Regions from separate parts of the Modestobacter lacusdianchii genome, predicted to be linked through region 2. Evidence: riboswitches for the same ligand, from Rfam matches in the RefSeq annotation. Region 2 holds a riboswitch; each other region holds the start of a gene.
The links. A riboswitch is a leader RNA that binds a small molecule or an ion and turns the genes downstream of it on or off. The one in region 2 is predicted to bind thiamine pyrophosphate.
Positions count from the first base shown of each region.

Region 1: it holds a riboswitch for thiamine pyrophosphate, as region 2 does, so the genes downstream of both, ACJTNH_RS18670 (alcohol dehydrogenase catalytic domain-containing protein) here and ACJTNH_RS05095 (purine-cytosine permease family protein) in region 2, are expected to answer to the same signal.
Region 3: it holds a riboswitch for thiamine pyrophosphate, as region 2 does, so the genes downstream of both, thiM (hydroxyethylthiazole kinase) here and ACJTNH_RS05095 (purine-cytosine permease family protein) in region 2, are expected to answer to the same signal.

Region 1 covers NZ_JBJJTJ010000036.1:12,592-21,911, forward strand. Annotated here, with positions in the region: gene ACJTNH_RS18640 (LacI family DNA-binding transcriptional regulator) at 1-741, shown strand, start outside; gene ACJTNH_RS18645 (hypothetical protein) at 669-1,274, opposite strand; gene ACJTNH_RS18650 (iron-siderophore ABC transporter substrate-binding protein) at 1,335-2,360, opposite strand; gene ACJTNH_RS18655 (acetyl-CoA C-acetyltransferase) at 2,440-3,657, opposite strand; gene ACJTNH_RS18660 (SDR family NAD(P)-dependent oxidoreductase) at 3,762-4,547, opposite strand; gene ACJTNH_RS18665 (hypothetical protein) at 4,660-4,863, shown strand; TPP riboswitch at 4,868-4,976, shown strand; gene ACJTNH_RS18670 (alcohol dehydrogenase catalytic domain-containing protein) at 4,967-5,983, shown strand; gene ACJTNH_RS18675 (MFS transporter) at 6,018-7,262, shown strand; gene ACJTNH_RS18680 (response regulator) at 7,372-8,271, shown strand; gene ACJTNH_RS18685 (NAD(P)/FAD-dependent oxidoreductase) at 8,220-9,029, shown strand; gene ACJTNH_RS18690 (ATP-binding protein) at 9,031-9,320, shown strand, end outside.
Region 2 covers NZ_JBJJTJ010000005.1:79,157-88,476, forward strand. Annotated here, with positions in the region: gene ACJTNH_RS05080 (energy-coupling factor transporter transmembrane component T family protein) at 1-396, shown strand, start outside; gene ACJTNH_RS05085 (TenA family protein) at 532-1,140, opposite strand; gene ACJTNH_RS05090 (thiaminase II/PqqC family protein) at 1,137-1,727, opposite strand; TPP riboswitch at 1,772-1,882, shown strand; gene ACJTNH_RS05095 (purine-cytosine permease family protein) at 1,873-3,213, shown strand; gene thiE (thiamine phosphate synthase) at 3,210-3,824, shown strand; gene ACJTNH_RS05105 (FAD-dependent oxidoreductase) at 3,821-4,489, shown strand; gene ACJTNH_RS05110 (FAD-dependent oxidoreductase) at 4,486-4,932, shown strand; gene thiS (sulfur carrier protein ThiS) at 4,929-5,135, shown strand; gene ACJTNH_RS05120 (thiazole synthase) at 5,271-6,059, shown strand; gene ACJTNH_RS05125 (thiamine phosphate synthase) at 6,056-6,622, shown strand; gene ACJTNH_RS05130 (DMT family transporter) at 6,642-6,965, shown strand; gene ACJTNH_RS05135 (ATP-binding protein) at 7,208-7,648, shown strand; gene ACJTNH_RS05140 (SpoIIE family protein phosphatase) at 7,698-9,320, opposite strand, start outside.
Region 3 covers NZ_JBJJTJ010000028.1:17,670-26,989, reverse strand. Annotated here, with positions in the region: gene ACJTNH_RS17165 (helicase) at 1-461, shown strand, start outside; gene ACJTNH_RS17160 (signal peptidase I) at 471-1,901, opposite strand; gene ACJTNH_RS17155 (hypothetical protein) at 1,898-2,500, opposite strand; gene ACJTNH_RS17150 (GNAT family N-acetyltransferase) at 2,683-3,132, opposite strand; gene ACJTNH_RS17145 (DUF222 domain-containing protein) at 3,153-4,589, opposite strand; gene ACJTNH_RS17140 (flotillin family protein) at 4,670-6,208, opposite strand; gene ACJTNH_RS17135 (NfeD family protein) at 6,205-6,768, opposite strand; TPP riboswitch at 6,873-6,966, shown strand; gene thiM (hydroxyethylthiazole kinase) at 6,959-7,753, shown strand; gene thiE (thiamine phosphate synthase) at 7,750-8,403, shown strand; gene thiD (bifunctional hydroxymethylpyrimidine kinase/phosphomethylpyrimidine kinase) at 8,400-9,218, shown strand; gene ACJTNH_RS17115 (hypothetical protein) at 9,231-9,320, opposite strand, start outside.

The DNA of each region.
Region 1 (9,320 bases), on a different contig from region 2:
TACCAGGTGCTGGTCTGCACCACCGGTGGCGACCCGGGCCGGGAGGCGGCGTTCCTGCAGACGGTGCGCCAGCACTCCTTCGACGGGGTGGTCGTGGCCGGCTCCGGCGCCAACACCGACCTGGTCAACACCCTGGTCCGGGAGGGCCGGGCGGTGGTGACGATGAACCGTGAGGTGCCCGGTTCGCTGGCCCCGTCGGTGATGTCGGCCTACGAGACGGCGGCCCGGCTGGCCACCGAGCACCTGCTGGGGCTCGGGCACACCCGGATCGCCGCCATCGAGGGCCCGCCGGAGATCACCTCCGGGCGGCTGCACCACGCCGGTTTCGCGGCCGCCATGGCCGCCGCCGGGGTGCCCGTGGTCGACGAGCTGGTGCACCGCGGCCCGTTCACCCCCGACTTCGGCCGCGAGGCCACCGGCGAGCTGCTCGCGCTGGCCGAGCAGCCGACGGCGTTGCTGGTGAGCAACCACGAGGCGTCCTTCGGTGCCGTCCCGGCGCTCGGGGACAGCGGGCTGCGGGTGCCCGACCAGATGTCGGTCATCTGCACCGAGGACGAGCCGTTCTACGAGTGGTGGTCCCCGGGGCTGACCACCGTGGACAACCGGGCGGAGCTGCTCGCCCGGCGCGCGGCGGCCCTCCTGCTGGCCCAGCTGACCGGCGAGACCGCTCAGCCACTGCGCCGGGCCGAGCTGGTCGAACCGGTGCTGGTGGCGCGCGGGTCGACCGCACCGCTGCGCTGACCGGCCCGCGCGAGCAGGACGGCGGCCAGCAGCGCCGCCCCCCAGAGGAGGAACCAGGCGTCCCAGAGGAGGACGTGCCACCGGAGCGCCCGCTCGTCGGCCACCGGGCCGAGGTCCAGCACACCGGCGAGCACCGCACTCCCGAGCAGCACGTTCGCCCCACCCCAGGCGGTGAGCAGCGCGCCGGCGACCAGGGCCAGCCACCGCAACGGCCGGTGGGGCCACCGCCGCACGGCCGGCCCGAGGGCGGCGCCCACCAGCTTGGCGACCACGACGACGACGCCCAGCAGCACGGCGGCCGCCGAGCGCTGCCGCGCCAGCTGCTCGACCGCGCCCCCCACGGTGTCCAGCAGGGCCGTGCCACCCGCCGTCCAGACGCACTGACCCCGGCAGAGGCAGTGCCGAGGACGGCGGCCGTCCAGGCGGCCGCCCGACCGGCCGCCTGCCACCGCGACGACCCGCCGGGGCGGGGAGGACGCGGACGCCGGCGAGCCACGAGCGGAGTGTGCCAGCGCCGCCCGGCTGCGAGGCACGTCCGCACCCCGGCACACCGCCCGGCGCGACGAGCCCCCCGCCGGGCAGTGCAGGTCAGCTCAGCCCAGCACCTCGGCGAGCTGCGGGGTGAAGCTGTCGAGCAGGTAGGGCAGGCTCAGCGCGCTGGCGAACTGGAGCGCGGCGTAGTCGTCGTCGGCGATGAAGAGCGACCGGCCCGCGGTGACGGTGGACAGGCCGGCGAGCACCGGGTCGCCCTCGATGCCGGCGCGCTCGGCCTCGGAGCCCACCTGGAAGACCAGCACGTCGGCGTCCAGCATCTGGGCCTGCTCGCGGCTGACCGTGCCGTAGAAGTCGCTCTGCGCCGCGGCGTCCAGCGCCGGGTCGACGATGAGGCCGAGGTCCAGGAAGAAGCGGGTGCGGGTGTCGTCGGAGGTGTGGAAGGGGTACTCGCCCTCGTACGCCGGGCCGGAGAGGGTGACCGTCTTCCCGGCGAACTCCGGGTGCGCGGCGGCGGCCTTCTCGACCTGGGCCTCGACGTCGGCGATCAGCTCCTCGGCGCGTTCGGGCTGCCCCAGCGCCTGCCCGGTGACCCGGGTCTGCTCCTGCCACGGGGTGCCGAACGCGATGTACTCCGCCGGCTGCACGACCACCGGGGCGATCTCCGACAGCGTGGCGTACTCGTCCTCGGTGAGGCCCGCGGTGACGGCCATGATCAGGTCGGGCTGCAGGGCGGCGATCTGCTCGGGGTCGACCTCGGCCCGGGGCAGGATCTCCGGGTCGGCGTCCCCGGCGGCCTCGTCGGCCCAGGGGAAGAAGACGTCGTCCTCGGGGCCGAAGGCGTACCGGACGGCGACGGGCACGACCCCGAACGCCAGGATCGCGTCCTGCTCGGTGTAGCCGAGTGAGACGACCCGCTCGGGCTCCTCGGGGATCTCGGTGGCCCCGTAGGCGTGCTCGATGGTGACCGGGAAGGTGGTCTCGGCGGCGGCGCCGGACGACGACGCGTCCGCGGAGGCGTCGTCGGAGCCGGGCGAGCAGCCGGTCAGGGCGGCCATCGCCACGGTGCCGAGGGCCAGGCTGGTGATCGAGGTGCGTCGCGCGATGGGCGAGCTGGTGCGGAACATGCGCACTTTCTACCTCAGGCAAGGCTTACCTAAGTAGCGGGTCCCGTCTCCGGCTCCGGACCAGCCCGACGAGGGCCGCTCAGACGACCCGCTCGAAGACCGCGGCCAGCCCCTGACCGCCACCGATGCACATCGTCTCCAGGCCGTACCGGGCCTCGCGCCGGCGCATCTCGTGGGCCAGGGTGGCCAGGATGCGTGCGCCGGTGGCGCCGACCGGATGGCCCAGCGAGATGCCCGAGCCGTTGACGTTGACCCGGTCGCGGTCGGCGCCGTCCAGGCCCCACTCCTGCAGGCAGGCCAGCACCTGGCTGGCGAAGGCCTCGTTGAGCTCGATGAGGTCCATGTCCGACAGCTTCAGGCCGGTCCTCTCCAGCACGGCGGCGGTGGCCGGCACCGGCCCCATGCCCATCGTCTCCGGCGGCACGCCGGCCACCGCCCAGCCGGCCAGGCGGACGAACGGCTCCCAGCCGCGGCGGTCGGCCTCGGCCCGGGTCGTGACGATGCACAGCGCGGCGCCGTCGTTCTGACCGGAGGCGTTCCCCGCGGTCACGGTGGCCTCGGGGTCGACCCGGCCCATCACCGGGCGGAGCTTCGCCAGGTCCTCCATCGTCGTGTCCGGGCGGGGGTGCTCGTCCTCGGTGACCAGGCGGGCCGCCGTCTTCCGGGTCGCCGGCACCTCGACCCCGACGATCTCGTCGGCGAACCGCCCCTCCCGGATCGCCGCCCCGGCGGCCTGCTGGGAGCGGAGTGCCCAGGCGTCCTGCTCGAGCCGGTCGATGCCGTGCTCGCGGCGCACGTTCTCCGCCGTCTCGAGCATGCCGCCGGGCACCGGGTGGTGGATGCCGCCGGCGGTCTCGCGGGCGCGGGCCAGCCGGTCGTGCAGCATCACGCCGTCGCCCTTGGCGCCGGTGCGCAGCCCCAGCGCGTAGTGCTCGACGTTGCTCATCGACTCCACGCCACCGGCGACCACGACCGTGCCCGAACCCGCCGCGACCTGCATCGCGGCGTAGATGACGGCCTGCAGGCCGGAGCCGCAGCGCCGGTCGATCTGCAGCCCGGGCACCCGCACGCCCAGCCCGGCGTCCAGCGCGGCGATCCGCCCGATCGCCGGGTTCTCCCCGCTCGGGCTGCAGTTGCCGAGGATGACGTCGTCGACCTCGCCCTCACCGAGGCCGGCGCGCTCGGCCAGGCTGCGCAGCGCGGAGGCGGCCAGCTCGTTGGCGGAGAGCCCGGCGAAGACCCCGCCGAAGCGGCCGACGGGGGTGCGGACCGGGGAGCAGATGACGACGTCGTCCATGCGCCCACTCTGCCAGCCCTCCCCCGGCCCGGCACGGCGTTCGGCAGGAACGCCGACGCCCCTCGCCCGGCGGACCGGGGAGGGGCGTCGTCGCAGGCGGGAGGTCAGTCGCGGGGCTTGGCCATCGCCTCGTGCGCGGAGCTCTTGAACGCGTCGGGCAGCACCTTGTTCGCCGCGCCCTGCACCTTGGTCATCAGCGAACCGGCGGTGAGCTTCTCCTCCCCGCTCATCATCGCCTCGAAGCCCTGGGCGGCGACCTGTGCCGGGTCGTCCTTGGGGCCCTTGCCCATGGCGGTGTCGTCGAGGTCGGCCCGGTTGAAGAAGTCGGTGTCGGTCGGGCCGGGCATCAGCGAGGTGACGGTGACCGCGGAGTCCTTGAGCTCCTGCTGCACCGCCTCGGTCAGCGACTGCACGAAGGACTTGGACGCGTTGTAGACGGGCTGGTAGGCGCCGGGCATCGTCGAGGCGATCGAGGAGGTCACCAGCACCCGGCCCTCGTTGCGGCCGGTCATCTCCACGAGGCAGAGCTTGAGCAACGCGGCGGTGGAGACCACGTTGAGCTGCATGATCTCCAGGTCGTCGGCCCAGTCGGTGTCGACGAAGGCGCCGCCGCGGCCCACGCCGGCGTTGAGCGCCGCGGCGTTCAGCGGCCGGCCGAGCCCCTGCACCCGGGTCCACAGCTGCTCGATGCCCTGGGGCGTGCGGAGGTCGGCCTGGACGGCGATCACCTCGGTGCCCTCGGCCCGCAGCCGCGCCGCGGCGGTGTCGATGGTCGGGTCCTCGGCGTCGATCACCAGGTCGAAGCCGTGCTGGGCGAACTGCTTGGCGAGCTCGAACCCGATCCCGCTGGAGGCGCCGGTGACGAGTGCGAGGGGCTTGGTGTCGGTCATGACCCGGCCGTACCCAGCCGTCCCGGTGTCGTCACGCGGATCGGCGGACTTCCGGGCCGGTCCCGACACCGGCCTCCCGGTCACCCGGACGTCGGGGGCCAGACTCGAGCACGTGACGGACGACGCGCTGATCTGCTCGGCCAAGGGCTGCCGGGCGCCGGCCACCTCCCGGTTGGTGTGGAACAACCCGAAGCTGCACACCCCGGACCGGGAGAAGGTCTGGACCGCCTGCGACGAGCACCGCGAGCAGCTCTCCCACCACCTGGCGATCCGGTCGTTCCTGCGCCGCGTCGAGCCCGTGGAGCAGGCCCGGTAGCTTCATCGGCGCACACGGGAGCCCGGGCGCGGGCTGAGAAGGCGGACGACCACCGCCGACCGTCCAACCTGATCCGGTTCATGCCGGCGGAGGGAGCTGCTCGATGCTCGCCGCACGTCTCCATGCCCCAGGCCGGCCGCTGGCCCTGGACGACGTCCCCGTCCCCAGCCCCGCGCCCGACGAGGTGCGGGTGCGGGTGCACGCCGCCGGTGTCTGCGGCACCGAACTGCACTTCACCGACGGGCTCTACGCGCCGTCCCGCACCCCGATGACGCTGGGCCACGAGGCCGCCGGCGTGGTCGAGGCCGTGGGCTCGGCGGTCACCGGCTGGGCCGAGGGCGATCGGGTCGCCGTCTACTACTACCTGTTCTGCGGCTCCTGCCGCTGGTGCCTGCGCGGCCGGCAGAACCTCTGCCTCACCCCGCGGGGCGTGCTGGCCTTCGCCGCGGACGGCGCCTTCGCCGAGCAGCTGGTCGTCCCGGCCCACTGCCTGGTCCGGCTGCCGGACGAGGTCTCCTTCGACGCTGCGGCCCCGCTCTGCTGTGCCGGCACCACCGCGGTGCACGCGCTGGCCGAGGCGGCGGTGGAGCCCGGCGAGGTCGTCCTGGTGCTGGGCAGCGGCGGTGTCGGGCTGGCCGCCGTGCAGGAGGCCCGGCGGCGTGGTGCCACCGTGATCGCGGTCAGCCGGGACGCCGCCCGGCGGGATGCTGCCCGTCGCTGCGGGGCCACTGCCGCGGTGCCACCGGGCGAGGCCGCCGACGCGGTCGCCCGGCTGTCGGGCGGGCAGGGCGCTGACGTGGTGGTCGAACTGGCCGGGGTGACCGCCACCCTCGAGCTGGCCACCGGCGTGCTGGGCCGGCGCGGCCGGCTGGTGCTGGTCGGCTACAGCGCCGACCAGCTCACCGTCAGCCCGCTGGCGCTGGTGGTCGCCGAGCAGCGGGTGCTGGCCAGCGTGGGCAACACGCTGGCCGAGCTGGAGCAGGCGGTGGGCCTGGCGGCAGCCGGTCAGCTGACCCCGCCGGTGGCCGCCACCCTGCCGCTGACCCAGGTCAACGAGGCCCTGGACCGGCTGCGGGCCGGCGAGGTGACCGGCCGGCTGGTGCTGCACCCCCAGGCCTGAGCCCGGCCGGGCGCCCGTGTGAGGATCGGCGCTCGTGCGACGACGCGGCAAGGACGCCCCCCTCCCCCGCGAGGTCGGCGTCCTCGCCATCGTCGCCTTCGTGGTCGCGCTCGGCTTCGGCGTCGTCGCCCCGGCCATCCCGCTGTTCGTCCGCGACTACGGCGTGGGCACCACCGCCGTCGGCTTCGCGGTCAGCGCCTTCGCCTTCTTCCGGTTCGTCTCGGCCTTCGGCGGTGGGTCGCTGGTGGAGCGGATCGGCGAGCGGGCGGTGCTCGCCGCCGGGCTGGCGATCGTCGCGGTGACCACCGGACTGGCCGGGCTGGCCGGCAACTTCCCGCTCTTCGTCACGCTGCGCGCCGCCGGTGGCATCGGCAGCGCTATGTTCACCGTCGCCGCGCTGTCGCTGCTGCTGCGCACCGCTCCCGCCCACCAGCGGGGCCGGGCAGCCGCCACCTACCAGGGCGGCTTCATCCTCGGTGGCATCGCCGGGCCCGCCGCCGGTGGCTTCCTGGCCGAGATCTCCCCGCGGGTGCCGTTCTTCGTCTACGCCGGGTTCCTGCTGGTGGCCGGCGCGGTCGCGCTGGTGCTGCTCCGGCCGGCCGCGCTCCCGCCCACCCCGGCCGCCACCGCACCGGGCGTCGACCAGGGCGGCGGGCCGGAGCCCTCCACCGCCGCCGTCCCGCCGCCCGGCACCGAGGCCGGCGGGCTGCGCCAGGCGCTGCGCTCCCGGGCCTACCTGGCGGCCCTGGTCGCCAACCTCGGCGTCGGGTGGGTGCTGTTCGGCGTGCGCAACTCGCTCGTGCCGCTGTACGTCACCGAGGAGCTGGGCAAGACCGTGGCCTGGGCCGGCGCCGGGCTGCTGGCCGGGTCGGTGGCCCAGGCGCTGGGCCTGCTGCGGGCCGGCCGGCTGTCGGACACCTGGGGACGGCGCCCGTCGCTGGTGCTCGGCACAGGTCTGGCCACCGCGTCGATCGCGGTGCTCGTGCTGCCGCCGTCCACCGCGGCGTTCCTGATCGCGATGGCCACCTTCGGGCTGGGCGCCTCGCTGCTGGCCAGCGTGCCCGCCGCGCTGGTCGGCGACGTGAGCCCGCGCCGTGGCGGCCGGATGGTCGCGGTGTTCCAGATGGTCGCCGACCTGGGTGCGGTCGTCGGGCCGCTGGTCGCCGGCTGGCTCACCGACGCCTTCTCCTTCCAGGTGGCGTTCGCGGTCAGCGCCGCCGTCCTCGGGCTCGGGTTGCTCGCCGCGCTGGCCATGCCGCGACAGGTCCGCCCGGTCTGACCGGTCGGCGGGACTTCCGCTGTTCACACATCCGGAGTTGGATGAGCGGGCCACCGGGGGCCCGCTCACCCGGGCGGACCACCCCGCGGCGGCGCTGACCGGAGGTGCTGTGCCTGCCCGACCCGTCCTGCTCACCGTCGACGACGACCGCGCCGTCAGCCGCGCCGTCGCCCGCGACCTCCGCCGCCGCTACGGCGAGGCGTTCCGGATCGTCCGGGCGGAGAGCGGCCCCGACGCGCTGGCGGTGCTGCGCGAGCTGACCGCGCGCGGCGAGACCACCGCCCTGCTGCTGGCCGACCACCGGATGCCCGGCATGACCGGGGTGGAGTTCCTGGAGCAGGCGATGGACCTGGCACCCACCGCCAAGCGGGTGCTGCTCACCGCCTACGCCGACACCGACGCCGCCATCCGGGCGATCAACGACGTCGACCTCGACCACTATCTGCTCAAGCCCTGGGACCCGCCGGAGGAGAAGCTCTACCCGGTCCTGGACGACCTGCTCGACCAGTGGAAGCGCACCGCCCGGCAGCCCTTCGACGGGCTCACCCTGCTCGGCCACCAGTGGTCGGCGGAGACCCAGGAGCTCAAGGAGTTCCTGGCCCGCAACCAGGTGCCCTACCGGCACCTGCAGGGCGAGGAGGCCGCCGCGATCCGCACCGCCGCCGAGCTCGGCGACGACGCGCTGCCGGCCTGCGTCTTCCCCGACGGCACGGTGCTCAGCCGGCCGAGCCTGCGCGACGTGGCCGAGAAGTGCGGGCTGTCGACGACGGCCGGCAGCCCGTTCTACGACGTCGTGGTCATCGGCGCCGGCCCCGCCGGGCTGGGCTCTGCGGTGTACGCCGGCAGCGAGGGGCTGCGCACCCTGCTGGTCGAGCGGACCGCCACCGGCGGTCAGGCCGGCACCAGCAGCCGGATCGAGAACTACCTCGGCTTCCCGCGCGGCGTCTCCGGTGCCGACTGGCCCGGCGGGCCCGCGACCAGGCGGTCAAGTTCGGCGTGGAGATCCTGACCACCGCCGAGGTCACCGAGATCGCGCCGGCCGGCGACGGCCGGGTGGTCCGGTTCGCCGACGGCTCGGAGGTCACCACTCACGCCGTCGTCCTGGCCACCGGCGTCCAGTGGACCCGGCTGCCGGCCCGCGGCGCCGAGGAGTTCGCCGGCCGCGGCGTCTTCTACGGCGCCGACCCGCACGAGGCGCTCAGCTGCACCGACCAGACCGTCTACATCGTCGGCGCGGCCAACTCCGCCGGCCAGGCCGCGCTGCACTTCGCCAAGTACGCCGGCAAGGTCGTGCTGCTGTGCCGCGGCACCGACATCCGCCGGGGCATGAGCGAGTACCTGGTCGCCCGGATCGAGGGGCACCCGGTGATCGAGGTGCGCACCTGCACGACCGTCGAGGCCGTCGAGGGCGATGACCACCTCGAGCGGCTGGTGCTGGCCGACGCGGCCAGCGGCAGCTCGGAGACCGTCGAGGCCAGCCGGCTGTTCGTGTTCATCGGCGCCCGGCCGATCACCGACTGGCTGGGCGAGGCCTACGCCCGCGACGACCACGGCTTCCTGCGCACCGGCCCGGCGCTGCTGGACGCCGAGGGCCGCCCGCCCGCGGGCTGGCCGCTGCCCCGGGCGCCCTACCACCTGGAGTGCTCGGTGCCCGGGGTGTTCGTGGCCGGCGACGTCCGGTCGGAGTCGGTCAAGCGCGTGGCCTCCGCCGTCGGTGAGGGCGCGATGGCCGTGAGCCTGGTGCACCGCTACCTGGAGGCGATCTGAGATGGCCGTCGACCTCGACGAGCTGCGCAGCCTGTTCCTGTTCGAGTCGCTCGACGACGAGGCGCTGCACTGGCTCTCCGGCCGCAGCGACGTGCGCGTGTACGACGCCGACACGGTCGTCTTCGCCGAGGGCGAGCCGGCCGAGGCGCTGTACATGCTGCTGGAGGGCGAGCTGCTGCTGACCAAGCACGGCGGCGGCGAGGACGTCGTCATCAACCGGACGGCGCACCGCGGGGCGTACTCCGGCGCCGTCCGGGCCTTCGCCAGCGGACCGCCGGAGGTGTACCAGAC
Region 2 (9,320 bases):
GCCGACGCGCTGACCCTGCACTGGCGGGTGTCCACCCGGTTCGCCTACGGGGCGCTGGCCGCGCTGCGGCTGGTGCCGCTGCTGGCCGCGGAGTGGGAGACCATCCGGCTGGCCCGCCGGGCCCGCGGGGTCGACGGCGGCCGCAACCCGGGAGCGCACGTGCGGCTGCTGGCCAGCACCGCGTTCGGCCTGCTGGTCGGGGCGATCCGGCGGGGCAGCCGGCTGGCCACCGCGATGGACGCCCGCGGCTTCGACTCCGGCATCGCCCGCACCAACGCCCGCGGCTCGCGGCTGCGCCCGCTGGACGCCTGGGTGGTGGTCGCCGCCGTGGCCGTCTGCGCGGTCGCGGTCACCGCCAGCGTGCTCACCGGCGCCTGGTCCCCCGCCCTGTCCTGACGGGCCGGGTCGACGCCGACCGGCGGCGCTGGTCCGCGCGTCCCCCGCCCGGCCATGTCGGCCGACATGGCCGTCGAACGGGTCCGACGGGTGGCCATGTCGGCCGACATGGCCGCCACGGCGGCGAGCCGGAGGTCAGAGGGCGGCGTCGAAGAACGCCACCTCCAGCTGCATCGCGCGGCGGTAGGCGTGCCGCACCGGGCGGGTGTCGGGGGCGGTGGCGTCCAGCAGCCGCTCCAGGGTGACCGCGAGGTCCTCGAAGCCCGGGTCGGCGTACGTGGTGATCCACTCGGTGTAGGGGGTGGCCGCCGTGCCGGCCAGCGACTGCCCGAGGTGGGCGTAGAGCCGCATGCACGGTGTCATCGCCGCGCAGGTCAGGCCCACCCCGCCCAGCGAGGCGGTGGCCAGCAGGAAGTCGGTGTAGGCCGAGGTCGCCGGCAGCGGCGCGACGGCGGTCAGGTCGATGCCCCAGCGGGCCGCGTAGGAGCCGTGCAGCCGCAGCTCCTCGCGCACCCCGGCGAGCAGGTCGGCGAAGGTGTCCAGCGCGGCCCGGTCCGGGCTGTGCGCCACCCCGAGCGCGTAGCCGCGGGCGAAGGACTCCAGGAAGAACGCGTCCTGGGCGACGTAGCCGGCGAACCGCTCGGTCGGCAGCGTGCCGTCGGCGATGCCCTGCACGAACGGGTGCGCCAGGGCCGCGGCGGCCAGGTCGGCGTTCTCCGCCCAGAGGTCGGCGGCGAGGCTCACGCGTCCACCGCCATCTGCCAGAACGCCGTCTCGGCGGCGACGACCTCGAGGAAGAGCGCGTCGTCCGCGCCACCGGCCGCGTCGGCCGCCTCCTCCAGGCCGGTGACGTAGCCGGCGAAGGCCGGCACGGTCCAGTGCTCGACGAACTCCCGGTAGGCCGGGGCGCCGGGGGCGGCGGCCGACCAGGCGTCGAGGTAGGTGCGCTCGATCGTCCACAGCGCGGTCAGCGCGGTGGGCACGCCGGCGCCGTCCAGCCGGTCCAGCAGCTCGGCGTAGGCGGCGGTGGCCGGCAGCGCCGGGGCGGTGAGGTCGAGCCCGCGGGCGGCGGCCTGCTGCTCGAACCAGGCCAGCTCCTCGACCAGCGCTCCGGCGCCGCCGGCCAGCACGGCCTGGGCCGGGCGCGGTGCCCGGGCCAGCAGCCGGGCCTGGAAGCGCAGCAGGTCGGCGACGAAGCGGGCGTCCTGCACCAGCCAGGTGTCGAACGCGGCCGGCGGCAGCGACCCGTCGCGCACCGCCTGCAGGAAGGGGTGCGCGGTGGCCCCGCGCCAGGCATCGGGATGACGTCGGAGCAGTTCGGCGACCGGCACGGCGCGGACTCTACGAGGTGGCTAGGGTGGCGCACGTCGTGGCCGATGCCACGTGCGGGAGCTCGGAGAACCGGGCTGAGAGGGCGGCTGACCTGCCGCCGACCGCTGGAACCTGACCGGGTAATGCCGGCGTAGGGAGCTGTCGATGAGCACGTCCGACGTCATCCGCCCGTCCGCCACCGCGGAGGCACCGCTCACCCTGGGCGAGCCACCCGCCCGCACCCTGGGCTTCCGGGACGCCCTGGGCCTGTGGGGCAACCTGGGCATCAGCCTGCTGCTGCCGGTGGCCGCCGTCTTCGTCGTCCTGCCCGACCGGCCGCTGGCGGTGACCCTCGGCGCCGTCGTCGTCGGTGCGGTGATCGGCGCGCTGCTGCTCGGCGGCGCCGCCGGCATCGGGGCCCGGGAGGGCGTGCCGGCGATGGTGCTGCTGCGCGGCCTGCTCGGCCGGCACGCCTCCTGGCTGCCCACCGCGCTGAACCTGGTGCAGTGCATCGGCTGGGCGACCTTCGAGATCGTGATCATCGCCGAGGCCGCCTCGCGGGTGCTCGACGCGCCGCGCTGGCCGTTCGTGCTGCTGGCCGGTGTGCTGGCCACCGCGATGGCGCTGCGCCCGCTCGGCGTCGTCCGGGTGCTGTCCCGGTACGCGGTGTGGGCGGCGCTGGCCGCGATCGTCTACCTGTACGTGGAGGTGCTCCGCGAGCCGCTGCCGGAGCTCACCACCGGCAACGCCACCTCGTTCTGGACGGCGACCGACATCGTCATCGCCCTGCCGATCTCCTGGTTCCCGCTGGCCGCCGACTACACCCGGCACGTGCGCAGCGGCCGGTCCGCCGCAACCGGCGCGGCGCTGGGCTACGGCCTGGCCACGGTGGCGATGTTCACCCTCGGCGTGCTGGCGCTGGCCGCCTACGGCAGCGCCGGCCTGGACGTCGTCGACGCGCTGCTGGCCGTGCCGCTGGGCGCGCTGGCCGTGCTGGTGCTGGTGGTCGTCGAGCTGGACGAGGCCTTCGCCAACCTCTACTCGACCGCCGTCTCGGCGCAGAACGTCGTCGCCCGGATCGACCGGCGGGTCGCCGCGGTCGTCGTCGGCACCGTCGCCACGCTGCTGGCGCTCAGCTTCGACATCGCCGCCTACGAGCCGTTCCTCTTCCTGATCGGCGCGGTCTTCGTGCCGCTGATCGGGGTCCTCCTGGTCGCCTACGCGCTGCGCACCCGGGCCTGGGACACCTCCGACACCGCGCCCGCCCGGCTGTCGCTGCTGCTCCCGTGGCTCGCCGGGTTCGTCGCCTACCAGCTGACCCTGCCGACGTACTTCGGCGGCCCGGGCGCCGGCTGGACCGCCTGGTGGACCCAGCGCCAGCTCGACCTGGGCATCGACCCGGCCAACGGCTGGTCGGCCTCGCTGGTGAGCCTCGCCGTCGCGGCGGTGCTGACCATGCTGCTGGTGCTGCCCGCCCGGCTGCGGGTCCGGCGGACGGCGGCGTGAGGCCCCTCGGCGGGCTGCACGTGCTCACGGACGCCGCCGGCGGGCCGCGCGCGCTGGCCGCCGTGGCCGCGGCGGTGGCCGCCGGTGCGCCGGTGGTGCAGGTGCGGGCCAAGGGCTGCACCGACCGGGTGCTGCACGACTTCGCCCGCGCGGTGGTCGAGATCTGCCGGCCGGCGGGCGTCACCTGCCTGGTCAACGACCGGGTGGACGTCGCCCTGGCGGTGGGCGCCGACGGCACGCACCTCGGTGAGCACGACCTGCCGCTGGCCGCCGCCCGGCGGGTCGCCGGCCCCGGGCACCTGCTCGGCGGCACCGCCCGCGACCCGGAGCGGGCCCGGTTGCTGGTCGCCGAGGGCGCGGACTACCTCGGCGTCGGCCCGGCGTTCGCCACCACCACCAAGACCGGGCTGCCCGACCCGATCGGGCCGGCCGGGGTGGCCGCGGTGGCGGCGGCGGTGCCGGTGCCGGTGGTCGCCATCGGCGGGGTCACCGCCGCGCGGGTCGGCGAGCTGCTGGCCGCCGGGGCCGCCGGCGTCGCGGTGGTCGGTGCGGTCTCCACCGCCGCAGACCCCGGTGCGGCGACCGGTGAGCTGCTGCGGGCGCTGCGATGACCGACGTGGCGGTGGCCGGGGGTGGCCTGATCGGGCTGGCGGTCGCGTGGCGGGCGGCGCAGCGGGGGATGTCGGTCACCGTGGTCGACGACGCCCCGGGCACCGGCGCCTCCGAGGCCGCCGCCGGGATGCTCGCGCCGGTCACCGAGGCCGCCTACGGCGAGGAGGCGCTGCTGCGGCTGTGCCTGGCGTCGGTGCAGCGCTGGCCGGCCTTCGCCGCCGAGCTGGAGGCCGCGAGCGGGACGCCGGTCGGGCTGCGCACCGCCGGCACCCTGGTGGTCGGCTTCGACGCCGACGACGTCGCCGCCCTGGGCGCGCTGCACGCCTACCAGTGCGAACTCGGGCTCACCGCCGAGCGGCTGACCCCCTCGGCCACCCGCCGCCGGGAACCAGCGCTCACCCCGCGGCTGCGCGGCGGGCTGGCCGTGGACGGTGACCACTCGGTCGACGGCCGGGCACTGCACCGCGCGCTGCTGGCCGCCGCGCAGGCCGCCGGCGTGCGGGTGGTGCCCCAGCGGGTCGCCGAGCTGCTGGTCGAGGGCGGCCGGGCCGCGGGTCTGCGGCTCGCCGACGGCTCGGTCGTGGCCGCGGACGCCGTCGTCCTGGCCCTGGGGCGCGCAGCGGTGGGCTGCCGGGCGTGCCGCCGCTGCCGGTCCGCCCGGTGAAGGGGCAGGTCCTGCGGCTGGCCGGCGCGGCTGGGCTGCTCGGTGGCACGGTGCGCGCGCTGGTCCGCGGCAGGCACGTCTACCTGGTGCCCTACGGCGAGGGCCGGCTGGTGGTCGGCGCGACCACCGAGGACCGCGGCTTCGACGCCACCGTCACCGCCGGCGGCGTGCACGACCTGCTGCACGACGCGATGGAGGTCGTGCCCGGGGTCAGCGAGCTGGAGCTGGTCGAGACCCTGGCCCGCTGGCGCCCCGGCACCCCGGACAACGCCCCGCTGCTCGGGCCCGGCGGCCTGCCCGGGCTGGTGCTGGCCACCGGCCACCACCGCAACGGCGTGCTGCTCACCCCGGTCACCGGTGACGTCGTCGCCGGACTGCTGGCCGACGGCGCGCTGCCCGAGCTCGCCGCCCCGTTCACCGCCGAGAGGTTCACCCACCGATGACCGTCCCGATCACCGTCAACGGAACCCCCGCCGACTTCCCGGCCGGCACCACCGTCGCCGGGCTGGTCGCCGAGCGCAGCGGCGGGCACGACCGGGTCGCGGTCGCCCGCAACGGCGACGTCGTCCCGCGCAGCAGCTGGGCCACCACCGAGCTCTCCCCCGGCGACCGCCTCGAGGTGCTCGCCCCGACCGCAGGAGGCTGAATGTCGAAGGACCCCCTTGCCCCCCTCGAAGGACCTCGTCCGCCTCATCCCTCACAAGCTCGGGACGAAGCCTCACGGGCTCGCGGCGGGCCCCTGCACGGGGGCCTGCAGGAGAGCGGGCCCCTGCAGGACGGCCTGCATCAAGAGGAGGCGACCGACCCGTTCACCATCGCCGGGCAGCCCTTCACCTCGCGCCTGGTGCTCGGCACCGGCGGCCTGCCCAGCCTCGAGGTGCTGGAGCGGGTGGTCCGGGCCTCGGGCAGCCAGCTGGTCACCGTCGCCCTGCGCCGGGTGGAGGCGGTGCCCGGCGGGTCGATGCTCGAGGTGCTGGAGCGCTGCGGCGTCCGGCTGCTGCCCAACACCGCCGGGTGCCGGACCGCCCGGGAGGCGGTGCTCGCCGCCCGGCTGGGCCGGGAGGCCTTCGGCACCGACTGGGTGAAGCTGGAGGTCATCGGCGACGAGGTGACACTGCTGCCGGACGCCGTCGAGCTGGTGGACGCCGCCGAGCAGCTGGTCGCCGAGGGGTTCACCGTGCTGCCGTACACCACCGACGACCCGGTGCTCGGCCGGCGGCTGGCCGACATCGGGTGCGCCGCGGTGATGCCGCTGGGCTCGCCGATCGGCAGCGGGCTGGGCATCCGCAACCCGCACTCGATCGCGCTGCTGCGCGAGGCGGTCGACGTGCCGGTGGTGCTCGACGCCGGCATCGGCACCGCCTCCGACGCCGCGCTGGCGATGGAGCTGGGCTGTGACGCGGTGCTGCTGGCCTCGGCGGTGACCCGCGCCCGCGACCCCGAGCGGATGGCGCTGGCCATGCGGCAGGCGGTGGAGGGCGGGCGGCTGGCCCATGGCGCCGGGCGGATCCCGCGCCGCTGGCACGCCCAGGCCTCCACCGCGATGCAGGGGCGCCCGGAGCTGGGATGACCCTGCCGCGGCTGCTGGTGCTCACCGACCGCACCCGGTGCCGGGGCAGCCTGGTCGACACCGTGGCCGCCGCGGTCGTCGCCGGCGCCCGGGCGGTGGTGCTGCGGGAGAAGGACCTGCCCGGGCCCGAGCGCGACGCCCTGGCCGACCGGCTGCGGGCCCTGCTCGACCCGGTCGGCGGGGTGCTGGTGCGCGCCGGGAGCGGCGCCGCCGACGCCGTCCACCTGGCCGCGCACGACCCGTTCCCCGCGCCGCGTCCCCGGCTGGTCGGCCGGTCCTGCCACTCCGCGGCAGAGCTGACCCGGGCGCGCGCCGAGGGCTGCGACTGGGCCTTCCTGTCCCCGGTGTTCCCGACGCCCTCCAAGCCCGGGTACGGCCCAGCGCTGGGCCCGGCCGGGCTGGCCGCGCTCGCGCCGCTGGGCCCACCGGTGTACGCCCTCGGCGGGATCGGCCCCGAGGAGGTCGCCGGCTGCCTGGCCGCCGGTGCCTCCGGGGTCGCGGTGATGGGCGCGGTGATGCGCGACCCGGCCTCGGTGCGCGACCTGCTCACCGCTGTGGGCTGAGCCGGGCACGATCGGGGCCGTGGCCTACCTCCTGCTCGCCTGCGCGATCGTCACCGAGGTCGTCGCGACCTCGCTGCTCCCCCGCACCGCCGGGTTCACCGTGCTGCTGCCCAGCCTGGCCGTGCTGGCCGGCTACGCGCTCTCCTTCGTGCTGCTCGCCCAGGTGGTCAGGACGGTCCCGGTCGGGGTGGCCTACGCCATCTGGTCCGCCACCGGCACCGCTGCGGTGGCCGCGATCGGTGCGGTCTTCCTCGGTCAGTCGCTCACCGGCTGGCAGGTGGGCGGACTGGCCCTGGTGGTCGGGGGGGTCGTGCTGCTCCAGCTGGGCGGCAGCGCGCACTGAACCCGCCCCGCCGCCACATGACGTCACCGTGACATCGGGGGTTCCCGCCGCCCGGCGACCCTGCCGATGTCCTACGGTGCCGGGGGAACAGCGGCCGCCGTGCCGACGCGCCGTCCGGCTGGCACCCCGGCAGGAATCAGGTGAGGTGACTCACACGACGTGTCGGGTTTCAGTGGTGTGCCACAGGGCCAAGACAGGGGTTCGTCGTCGAGCAACTGACGGCCAGGACGCGAGGAGATCGAGTGACGGGCGAGTCGGCCGGCCTGGCATGGCCGTCGTCGCCACCTCCGCCCGCCGAGGCCGGCTGGTCGTGGGACCTCACCTCGGTGGCCGAGCTGCCCCGCGTGCGAGCCCAGCTCCGACGTGGCCTGGCGGCCGAGTCCCGCGGCGACCAGGAGGCCGCCGACCTGGACGAGGCCGTCGTCCTGGCCTTCGACGAGATGGCCTCCAACGCCCTGCGGCACGGGGGTGGCGGCGTCCGCGCCCGGGTGCAGCGCACCCCGGACGCGTGGCTGATCGAGGTGCGTGACTCCGCGGCCACCCGGCCCCCGGCGCCGGCCGTGGGCCGTGACCCGAGCCAGGGCGGCCTGGGCCTCTACCTGATCGCCGAGATGGCCGACGCGCACGGCTGGCACCTCACCGACGGCCAGAAGAGCGTCTGGGCGCTGCTCCCCCGCCGCTGAGCACCCCGCAGCTGGCCTCTGCCGAGTGCGGCCCCGTCGCGGGCGGCGCTCAGGGAGTGGGCGGGACGATCTCCGGCCCGGCGCTCGCCGGCCGCGGACGGTCCTCCGGGTGCAGCCGGACGGCGACCAGCGCGACGTCGTCCTCCGACCCGTGCGGCCGCAGACGGGCCACCAGCTGGTCGCACAACTGGTCCAGCGGCAGTTCGCCGAGCTCACCGAACAGCTCGGCCAGCCGGGCGACACCGTCGTCCAGCGGCAGGTCCGGCCCCTCGACCAGCCCGTCGGTGTAGAGCAGCACCGTGGCCCCTCGGTCGACCACGGTCACCTGCTCGCGCCGCCGGGTCTCCGGGTCGACGCCGAGCATGAGGTCCGCCCGTTCCGTCGCCAGCACCTCAACCCGGCCGTCGACGTGCAGCACGAGCAGCGGTGGGTGCCCGGCGCTCGACCAGCGCAGCCGGGTCTCGCCGCGCTCCCGGTCGACCGGCTCCTGCTCGAACCGGGCCACCGCCGCGGTCGCCAGGGTGTGCACCTGGAGCCCCTCCATCGCCCGGTCCAGGTCGGACAGCACCGCCGCCGGCCCGCCACCACTGCTGTAGGCGATGCCCCGCAGCAGGCTGCGCAGCTGGCCCATCGCCGCCGCGGCCACCGTGTCGTGCCCGACGACGTCCCCGATGGCCACCATCGTCGCGCGGCCGGGCTGCAGGAAGGCGTCGTACCAGTCACCGCCGACCTGGGCGGCCTGCACCGCCGGGATGTACCGGACGACGATCTCCGAGTGGTCCGGCTCCGGCGGGGCGGTGAGCAGGCTGCGCTGCAGCTCCTCGGCCATCCGGCGCTGCTGCTCGTGCAGGGCCGCGCTGTCCAGCGCCAGCGCGACCCGGTCGGCGACGTCCCGCAGGGTGGCGTGGTCCTGCTCGTCGGCGGGCCTGCGGTCGCGGTCCCGGTACAGCGACATCGCGCCCAGCACCCGGCCGCGGGCCACGAGCGCGAACGCCACCGCGCTGCCCGGGTCCAGCTGCCAGTAGGCGTCCCGCACCTCTCCGGCCGGCAGCCCGTGGCCGACCGCCGCGGCGACGTCGGGGATCACGGTCAGCTCACCGGTGGCCAGTGCGCTGACGATCGGGGCGGTGTTGGTCAGCGCAGCCAGCCGCAACCGGGCGTAGGTCGCCGCCGCGGGCCGCAGCGCGGGGTCACGGTGCCAGCTGGCCACGTCCTGGAGGCGCCCGTCCTCCTCGACCAGGCTGGCGATCGCCCAGTCGCCCAGCGCGGGCACCACCGCGCGCACCAGTTGCTCCAGCGCCCCGCGCGCACCCCGCCGGTCGATCAGTGCGGTGGACAGGGTGTCGGACACCTGGGCGATGAGCGCCAGCCGCTCGGCCTCCCGGCGGGCGGCGTCCTCGGCCCGGCGCCGCTCGGTCACGTCGAGGAAGTAGACCGACAGGCCGTCGGCGTCGGGCCAGGCCCGCACCTCGTACCAGCTGTCCAGCGGCGGCGGGTAGTACTCCTGGAAGACCGCCGGCTCGCGGCGGGTCATCGCCGACCGGTAGTTCTCCTCGAAGGCGGTGCCCAGCGCCGCGGGGAACAGCTCCCAGATGTCCCCGCCGATCAGCTCGGCGCGAGCCCGGCCGAGCAGCCGCTCGGCCTGCACGTTCACGTAGGTGAAGGTCCAGTC
Region 3 (9,320 bases), on a different contig from region 2:
ACCCGATCCGCGAGGCCCTGCTGGACGGCGGCATCGCGGTGGCCTCGATCTACGGCCGGGACCGCTTCGACGTCGAGGCCGAGCGGCTGCGCTTCCAGACCGGCGAGGCACCGGTGTGCGTGTTCACCGTGACCGCCTCGATCAGCCTGCACGCCGGCGAGCAGCTGCCCGGCGGGCGCACCGCGTCGACGACGCCACGGGTCGGGCTGTTCCACCAGCCGCGCTTCTCCGGCATCGCCGCCCGCCAGGTCACCGGCCGCACGCACCGCGACCACCAGGTCTCGCCGTGGCGGGTCGCCTTCGCCGCGGACACCGTCGAGGAGGACGTCGCCCGGGTGATGGTGGAGCGCCTCGCGGTCACCGGCTCGACCGCCGGGGGCGACACCGCCGGCCTGCAGCAGATCGCCGAGCTGCTCGACGCCGACTGGCTGCCGGCCACATCGCTGACCGGCAGCGACTGACCGGCGCCGTCAGCGGGTGATGTCCCAGGCCTGCCGCACCTCGCTCGCCGACAGCACCCGGTCGTAGATGCTCACGTGGGCCAGCGACCCGGCGAAGAACTCGCTGGTCGGTGTGGCGGGCCAGGTGTTGAGGTTGTCGAAGCCGATCCGCCAGTGCCCGGTGATGGCCTCCGCCGCCGGCGCCCAGCCGGAGGCCACCTGGGCGCCGTCGACGTAGAGCCGCATCCCGCTGCTCGGCGAGAAGCTGGCGGTCATCAGGTGCCAGCCCCCGTCGTTGTAGGAGCGCGGGCTGGTCACCGTGTAGATCGTCCCGTCGTAGACGCCGAACACGAGCTGTCCGGCGTTCGTCATGTACACGTGCCGGTCGTAGGAGCCGGACCGGTCACCGTTGGTGCCGTTGCCGAAGCCGATCAGCTTGCCGCCCCGGGCGGTCCGGGTGCTGAACCACAGCTGCGTGGTGAAGGACTGCGGGTTCGTGACCGCCTGGGTGGTCGAGAGGTAGCCGGAGGAGCCGTCGAGGGTGACCGCCCGGTCCTCTCCGCTGCCGCAGCCCGGCCCCCCGGCCTGGCGGGCCACGCCCCCCCGGTAGGTGGCGTTGCCGGCCGCGCCCGTCGTGCCGGAGTTGCCGGCGATCGCACCGGAGCTCTCCTGGAGCCGGTAGTAGTTGGTCGCCCGGTTGGCCGTGCCGACGTCCGAGCAGTTCCAGATGGTGGCGACCGGGAAGGTGAGCGCGGGGCTGGCCGTGGTGTCGGAGAACCCCGCACCGGACCCGGGCAGCGACACGGTCACCAGGACGGCGGCGGTCAGCACCGCGCCGCGGCGCAGGCCGCGGACGGCCGGACGACGGCGGCGCCCGGCACGGGCCGGTGGGGCGGACGGGCCGGGGGCCGGTGGGTCGTCGTCGGGACGCCGGTGCGCGACGGAGAGCGCCAGCAGGGCGAGCAGCCCCAGGCCGGTGCCGACGAGCGGCAGCACCCGGCCCTGGGTCAGCCACACCGCCGGCTGACCGACCAGCGGCAGGCCGAGGGTCACCACGCCGTGCACGGCGGCGGGGTCGACCAGTGACCCGTCCGCGGCCGCGTTGGCGTCGCCCTTGAGCTGCAGGCCGGCCGGCTGCACGGCGACCAGCCGGTGCAGCCGGAGCTCACCGGGGGAGTCGGGGTCGTCGACCAGCAGCACCTGTCCCGGCTCGAGCCGGTCCGCCGGGACCGGCCGGACGACGGCGACGTCCCCGACGGTGAACGTGGGCGCCATCGAGCCGGACAGGACGACGCTGGACTGCCAACCGACCAGCACCGGCAGCACCGAGATCGCGAGCAGCACGGCGAGGGCGCCGAGCACCACGCGGGCGAGGGCGGCGAGCAGGAACGCCGTCCACCCCTGTCGCCAGGAGGTGGGCGCGGGGGCCGGGACGGCGCCGGCACCGAGGGTGGCGGTCATCGGTTCTGGGCCTCCCACACGAAGGTGAGCCGGGCCGAGCCGCCCTTGACCCGCGCCGGGGCGCTGGCCGAGAGCGTGAAGGTGAACTTGTAGGTGCGGGTCTCCGCCGTGGTGCCGCCCGCGGTGTCCCAGGGCAGGATGCCGCGGGCCCAGCTGGTGGCGAAGGACCCCATCGTGGTGGTGACCGTGGTGCCGGCGGAGCGGAAGCCGGCGCAGTCGGCGTTCACGCCGCCGCCGGTGCCGGCGTCCCAGGAGAGCTGGAGGTAGCTGGCCAGGTCGCCGGTGCTCGTCCGGTCCCGGGCGTAGAGCCGCACGGTCGCCGGCAGCGAGCCGGTCGAGGTGACGATGACGCACTCGGTGACGCTGTCGCCCGGGCGCATCGCCGGCAGGCTGAGCGGCGCGATGCCCTCGATCTCGTTGGTCAGCGCCACAGTGCCGGTGCCGATGCTGGCGGGCAGCGCGGTGGTCTGGTCGGTGAAGCCCGCGTAGGCGGTCTGCCAGAGCAGCGCCGCGGCGAGGACGAGCGCGCCGGCCGTGGACACGACGACGCCCCGTCGCGTCGCGCGACGGCTGGGACGGCGGAGGCGCACCCTCGTCATGCCTGGCTCTCTCCGGGGCTCCGGTGAGGTCGGCCGGCGGAGGCCACCTCGGAGCCTTGGACGCTAGGGCCCGCCCACCCCCAGGAGAAGACGCAAGGTCACCAGATCACTCCGCTGGGTGACGGGCGCTGCGGGCAGGTGACAGCCCTCCGGGTGGCCCGGTGACCCAGCGTCCGCGCGGGTCAGCCCCGGCCGGCCAGCCGCATCGGCAGGTGTGGGATGCCGTCCTCCAGGTAGTCCGGCCCCGACCGGCGGAAGCCGAACCGCTCGTACCAGGACTCCAGGTACGCCTGCGCGCCGATGTCGATCGTGCGGCCCTCGCACAGCTCGATGCCCCGCTGCACCAGCTGCGCCGACAGCCCCCGCCCCCGGGCCTGGACCGCGGTGGCCACCCGGCCGATCGCGCGGTCCTCGCCGTTCTCCAGCAGCCGGATCGTCGACAGCACCGTGCCCTCGTCGTCGGCGAACCACAGGTGGAGGGTCGTCGGTTCGGCGTCGCGGCCGTCCAGCTCCGGGTAGGGGCACTCCTGCTCGACGACGAACACGTCGACCCGCAGCCGCAGCAGCCCGTACAGCTCGGCGGGGGTCAGTTCGGCGAACCGGGCGGTGCGCAGGGGAGGGGCGTCGGTCACCGGCTCATCGTCGCAAGCACTCAGGACGCCGTCCGCCGCAGGTGGTCGCGATGTGCCAGCAACGCCCAGACCACGTGCCCGAGGTCCATCCGTTCCCCGCCGGCCGGCATCTCGTCCGGCAACTGGGCGTCCGGCACCAGGGTCAGCGGCGGGCGCGGCACGTTGGCCGGTTGCCCTGCGGGAGAGATGACCGGAGCTGCGGCGAAGGCCGGGTCGGGCGGGCCCCAGATCTGCTGTCCGGCCCGGTCGTGGGCCACCAGCTGCGGGCCCCGGAGGCGCAGGACGATGCCCTCGTCGTGCACGAGACCGTGGTCGACGTCGCACAGCAGGACCATCGCCGACACGTCGGTGCGGCCACCCAGCCGCCACGGCCTGAGGTGGTGGGCGTGCAGCCGTTCGATCCGGGTCTCCGTGCAGCCCGGTCGCGCGCAGCCGCCGTCGCGGGCCAGCAGGGCCCGCCGCTGGGCCCGGGTCGCCAGCCGTCGACGGCGTCCCAGCGCCAGCGGCTGACCGTGCCGCTCGACGATGACGCTCAGCGACGCCTCGCACGCCATCCGCCGGACCTGCGCCGGGGTCAGTGCCGGCCCACCCTCCAGGTGGGCCCGACCCGCGGCGGCGTCATCGGCCAGCACGTCGGCGTCCACGTGTACGACCACCTCCCGGCGAGGTGGGTCGCCCGCTCGCCGGCCGGTGTCGGCGGCGACCTCGGCCAGCTGGGCCAGCGCCCGGCAGCGGCGGGCACTGGCCCGTTCCCGAGGGAACGCCCCGGGGTCGGCAGGGCACTCGGTGGCCGCCGTCTCCCTGGCCGCCGTCTCTCCGGTGGCCATCGCCCCGGTCGCTGCCGCGCGCTCCCGGCGGGTGTCCCGTTCCACCAGCGACTCGACCGCCGCCAGCAGGGCCGCACCCGACTCTCCGTCCATCCGGACCTGCAACACCAGCATCCCGTCGGCGTCCCAGTGCCACTGGAAGGACCGCTTCTCCGAGACTCGGCCCTCGTCGACGGCGTCCGACCGGCGCCAGGCCCGCACCACTCGCTCCACCTGGGAGGCCGTGGCGTGCCGCGCCAGCTCGACCAGCTCGACCTCGGTGGCGGGGTCGGCCACCCGGCTGATCGCCCGCACCTTCGAGTACGACAGCCGGCCGGCGGCGAACGCCTCCGCCGTCACCGGCAGCGAGCCCAGCGCTCGGGCGACCCGGACGTGCTCCCGCGCGGCGCCCGGACCCATCCCGCACTGCCAGGCCAGCCAGTGCGCGCAGCTCCGGACGCCGACCTCGCCCCAGCCCTCACGGGCGTCGAACTCCGCCACCAGCCGCAGCCAGGCAGCCGTCGCCGCTGCCAGGCGCACCGCGCCGGACCTGATCTCCCGGGCCAGCTCCGCCACCGACCGCTCGCCCGGCTCGCCACCCAGCGCCGAGTCGCCCACCGACGCGCCGCCCACCGCCACGAGTGCACCCATGCCGCGATGCTGCTCTCGGGGTATGACAGAACCGCAGCTCAGCGACCAGCAGGCGTTCCCGCGGGAACGCCTGCGGTTCGTCAGTCGCGCGCCGGTGCGGTGCCGTTGCCGTCGAGCGGGACACGCGTGACCGGCGCCGCCTCGCCCACGCTCCCCGCGGCTCCGTTGCCCAGCCGCTTGAGCAGCGCGGCGACGTCCAGGCCGGTGAGGTCACCGGACAGCTGCAGGCCCTGGGCCACGTTCGCCGCCACCGAGCGGCCGAGCGAACCGGCGCCGTCGGCGGAGATGACGGTCATCTTCTCCACCGCCGACAGCGGGGCCGAGGCCGCCGCCACCACCTCGGGGAGCACCTTGACCAGCAGGTCGAGGATCGCCGCCTCGCCGTAGTTGGCGAACGCCTCGGACCGGGCGTCCATCGACTCGGCCTCGGCCTTGCCGCGGGCCAGGATCGCGGCGGCCTCCGCTGCGCCCTCCCGCTCGACCGCGTCGGCGATCGCCTGCCGGCGCTGCTTCTCCGCCTCACCCCGCTTGGCGCCCTCGATCGCCTCGGCCTCGGCCAGCGCCGAGCGGCGGGCCCGCTCGCCCTCACCGGACAGCCGGGCCTGCTCGGCAGCGGCCTGGGCGGCGGCGATGGTCGCCTGCCGCTGCGCCTCTGCGGTGAGGATCGCGGAGTTCTTCCGGCCCTCGGCCTCCTGCTCCACCCGGTACCGCTCGGCGTCGGCCGGACGGCGCACCTTGGTGTCCAGCTGCGCCTGGGTCAGCGCCGCCGTCCGCTCGGCGACCTTCTCCTGCGCGGTCAGCACCTCCTGGTCCTGCGCGGCCTGGGCGAGCGGCCCGGCGGCGGCGGCGCGGGCCTTGGCGGCGTCGATCTCCGCGTCGATCTCGGCCTGCTTGAGCTGCAGCTGCCGCTGGGCCACCGCGATCGCCTCGTCGGCGAGCAGCTGCTCCTGCTGGGCGGCCTGCCGGGCGCGCGCCTCGGCGATCGACGCCTCCTTGAGCACCCGGGCGGCCTCCGGGCGGCCCAGGTCGGCCAGGTAGCTGCCCTCGGCCTGGATGTCCTGCAGCTGGAAGGTGTCCAGCACCAGCCCCTGACCGGTGAGCGAGGACTCCGCCTCCTCGGCGACGGCGGAGGCGAACGCGGCCCGGTCGCGGATGATCTCCTCGATGGTCAGCCGGCCGACGATCGACCGCAGCGCACCGGCCAGCACCTCGGAGGTGAAGGTGTCGATGCCCTCCTGCTGGGCGAGGAACCGCTGCGCCGCGGCGCGGATCGCGCCCTCGTTGCCGCCGACCTTGACGATGGCGACGCCCTCGAGGTCGCACTTGACGCCCTGCAGGCTCACCGCGCCGCGGATGCCGACCGGGATGCGCCGGCTGGACAGGTCGATCGAGTGCAGCTTCTGCACCACCGGGAGCACGAAGACGCTGGCCCCCATCACCACCTTCTGCCCGGACATGTCGCGGCTGACCGCGCCGTCGGTGCCGGTGACCGAGCGGCCCTGCCGGCCGGTCACCAGGAAGGCCTGGTTCGGCCCGGCGACCTTGATCCGGGAGAGCACCAGGAGCACGAGCAGCAGCACGAGGACGGCGATGCCGCCGATGGCGATGAGCAGGGTCACGGCTGGGTTCCTCCGGGGTCTGGGAAGAGGTCGGTCGGCTCCGGTGCGGTGGAGGCGACCTGCACGGAGGTCTCCGTGAGGGTGTCGACGACGTAGACCGGGGTGCCCGCGGGCAGCGGCACGTCGCTGCGCGCGTGGTACTTGAGCTGCTGGCCGGCCACACCGAGCCGCACCTCGCCGAGCCCGCCGGCGGGCACCCGGGAGACGACGACCCCCTGGGCACCGAGCAGCCGGTCGGCGGTGAGCGTCGGCTCGGTGGGCATGTCGCGCAGCAGCGCCGACAGCCGGACGGCGCCGGCGGCCAGCGGGAGCGCCACCACCAGCCCGGCGAGCAGGGCCAGCAGCACGGTGGCGGCGCCGGGCAGGGCGGGCAGCAGCGCGGTGGCCGCGGCACCACCGAAGCCGATCCCGCCGAGGAACGCGGCGATCGCGGGGAGGGAGAAGGGGCCGTCGGCGTCGATCGGGCCGATCTCCCCGAGCTCGCCGGCCAGCAGTGCGACGACGAGCACGAGCAGGCCCAGCCCGCCGACGACGAGGAAGGCCACGGCGATGGGGTCCACGTGCCCTCCTCCTGGGTCCGGCGCACAGAGTCGCAGGTCAGCGGCTCGTGATCAAGCCGAGCGAGCGCACCGGCCGCGGCCGGCCGGGCGCGGTGCTAGCGTCCGGGCCTGACACGGGGTGTCCCGCCCGGGACTGAGAACACACCCGTCGAACCTGCTCCAGTTCGCACTGGCGAAGGGATGTCACGGCGTGGACGCCACCGCTCTGCGCGCCGCCGCCACGGCGCTGCGCGACTCCGCACCCCTGGTGCACTGCCTCACCAACACGGTCGTGCAGACGATCACCGCCAACGCCCTGCTGGCCATCGGCGCGGCCCCGGCGATGGTCGACGAGCCCGCCGAGGCCGGCGAGTTCGCCGCCGTCGCCTCCGCCGTCCTGGTCAACGTGGGCACGGTGCACCAGCGCACGGCCGAGGCGATGCGGCTGGCCGCCCGCGCCGCCGGTGAGGCCGGCCGCCCCTGGGTGCTCGACCCGGTGGCGGTCGGTGGGCTCACCTTCCGCACCGAGCTCGCCGCCGACCTGGTCGAGCTGCGGCCCACCGTCGTCCGGGGCAACGCCTCGGAGGTGCTGGCCCTGGCCGGCGCCGGGAAGGGCGGTCGCGGCGTGGAGAGCACCGACTCCCCGGAGGCGGCGCTGGAGGCGGCCCAGGAGCTGGCCCGCCGGACGCTGGGCATCGTCGCGGTCAGCGGGCCGGTCGACGTGGTCACCGACGGCGAGCGGGTGGTCCGGGTGGGCGGTGGGTCACCGCTGCTGACCCGCACCACCGGCGCCGGCTGCGCGCTGGGCGGCGTGGTCGCGGCCTACGTCGCCACCGCCGGCGACCTGATGACCGCCACGGTGGCCGCCCACGCGCACGTGGCGCTGGCCGCCGAGGCCGCCGCCGCGCGGGCCGCCGGGCCGGGCACCTTCGCCCCGCTCTGGCTCGATGCGCTGGACGCCGTGGACGGCGACGCCCTCGCCGCCGCCGACGTACGCGGCTCATGAGGGCCGGCTTCGACCCGACGCTCTACCTGGTCACCGACACGGTGCTCTGCGCCCCGCGGTCGGTGCCCGAGGTGGTGACCGCCGCGGTCGCCGGCGGGGTCACCGCCGTCCAGGTGCGGGACAAGACCGCCAGCCACCGGGAGCTGCTCGCGCTGGTCCGCGCGGTGCAGGTGGTGCTGCCGCCGGCGGTCGCGCTGATCGTGAACGACGCCGTCGACATCGCGGTGCTCACCGGTGCCGACGGGGTGCACGTGGGCGCCGACGACCTGCCGCCCGCCGAGGCGCGCACGCTGCTCGGGCCCGACGCGCTGGTCGGCGTCTCGGTGGGCAGCGCGGCCGAGCTGGACGACGTGCTGGCCCTCCCCGCCGGCACGGTCGACCTGGTCGGGCTCAGCCCGGTCTGGTCGACCCCCACCAAGCCCGACGCCGGTGCGGCGCTGGGGCTCGACGGCGCCCGGGAGCTGGCCGCCCGGGCGCGGGCCGGCGGGCTGACCTCGGTCGCGATCGGCGGCATCTCCGCGGACACCGCCGCCGCGGTCGCCGCGACCGGGGTCGACGGCATCTGCGTCGTCTCCGACATCTGCACCTCGGCCGACCCGACGGCTGCGGCCCGGGCGCTGCGCACCGCGCTGAGCGGGGTGCCGGCGTGACCGCGGCCGTGGCGCTGACCATCGCCGGCAGCGACCCCAGCGGCGGCGCCGGCATCCAGGCCGACCTGAAGACCTTCAGCGCGCTGGGCGCCTACGGCACCGCGGTGCTCACCGCGCTGACCGCGCAGAACACCCGCGGCGTCACCGGGGTGCACGGCGTCCCGGCCGGGTTCGTGGCCGAGCAGGTGCGCACGCTGCTGGCCGACGTGACCGTGCACGCCACCAAGCTGGGGATGCTGGGCACCGCCGAGGTGGTGCGCGAGGTCGCCGCGCTGCTGGCCGGCCGTCCGGCCGGGCCGGTGGTGTGCGACCCGGTGATGGTGGCCACCAGCGGCGACCGGCTGATCTCGCAGGACGCGGTGGACGCCGTCCGCACCGACCTGCTGCCGGTGACCGACCTGCTCACCCCGAACGTGCCCGAGGCCGCGGCGCTGCTCGACGTCGCGCCGGCGACCACGGTCGACGAGCTCGCCCCGCAGGCGACCGCGCTGCTGGCGCTGGGGCCGGCCGCCGTGCTGCTCAAGGGCGGGCACCTGGGCGGCGACGACTCCGTCGACGTGCTGGTCACCGCGACCGGGGTGCTGGAGACCCGCCGCCCCCGGGTGGCGACGACGGCGACGCACGGCACCGGCTGCACGTTGTCCTCCGCGCTGGCCGCACTCGCCGCCCGCGCGCGGCTGGCCGGCGACGAGCCGGGCTGGGCGCCGCTGGTCGAGGGTGCCCGCGACTACCTGCAGGCGGCGCTGCGGGCCGGCGGCGAGCTGGGGGTCGGCTCCGGGCACGGCCCGGTGCACCACTTCGCCGGCCGCTGGTGACGGCCTGAGGGCTCAGCCCTCCTCGAGGACCTCGCGCAGCACCAGCGCGGCCAGCTCGTCGCCTCCGGCGGCGGCGATGGAGAAGTGCTCGATCGCGGTCTC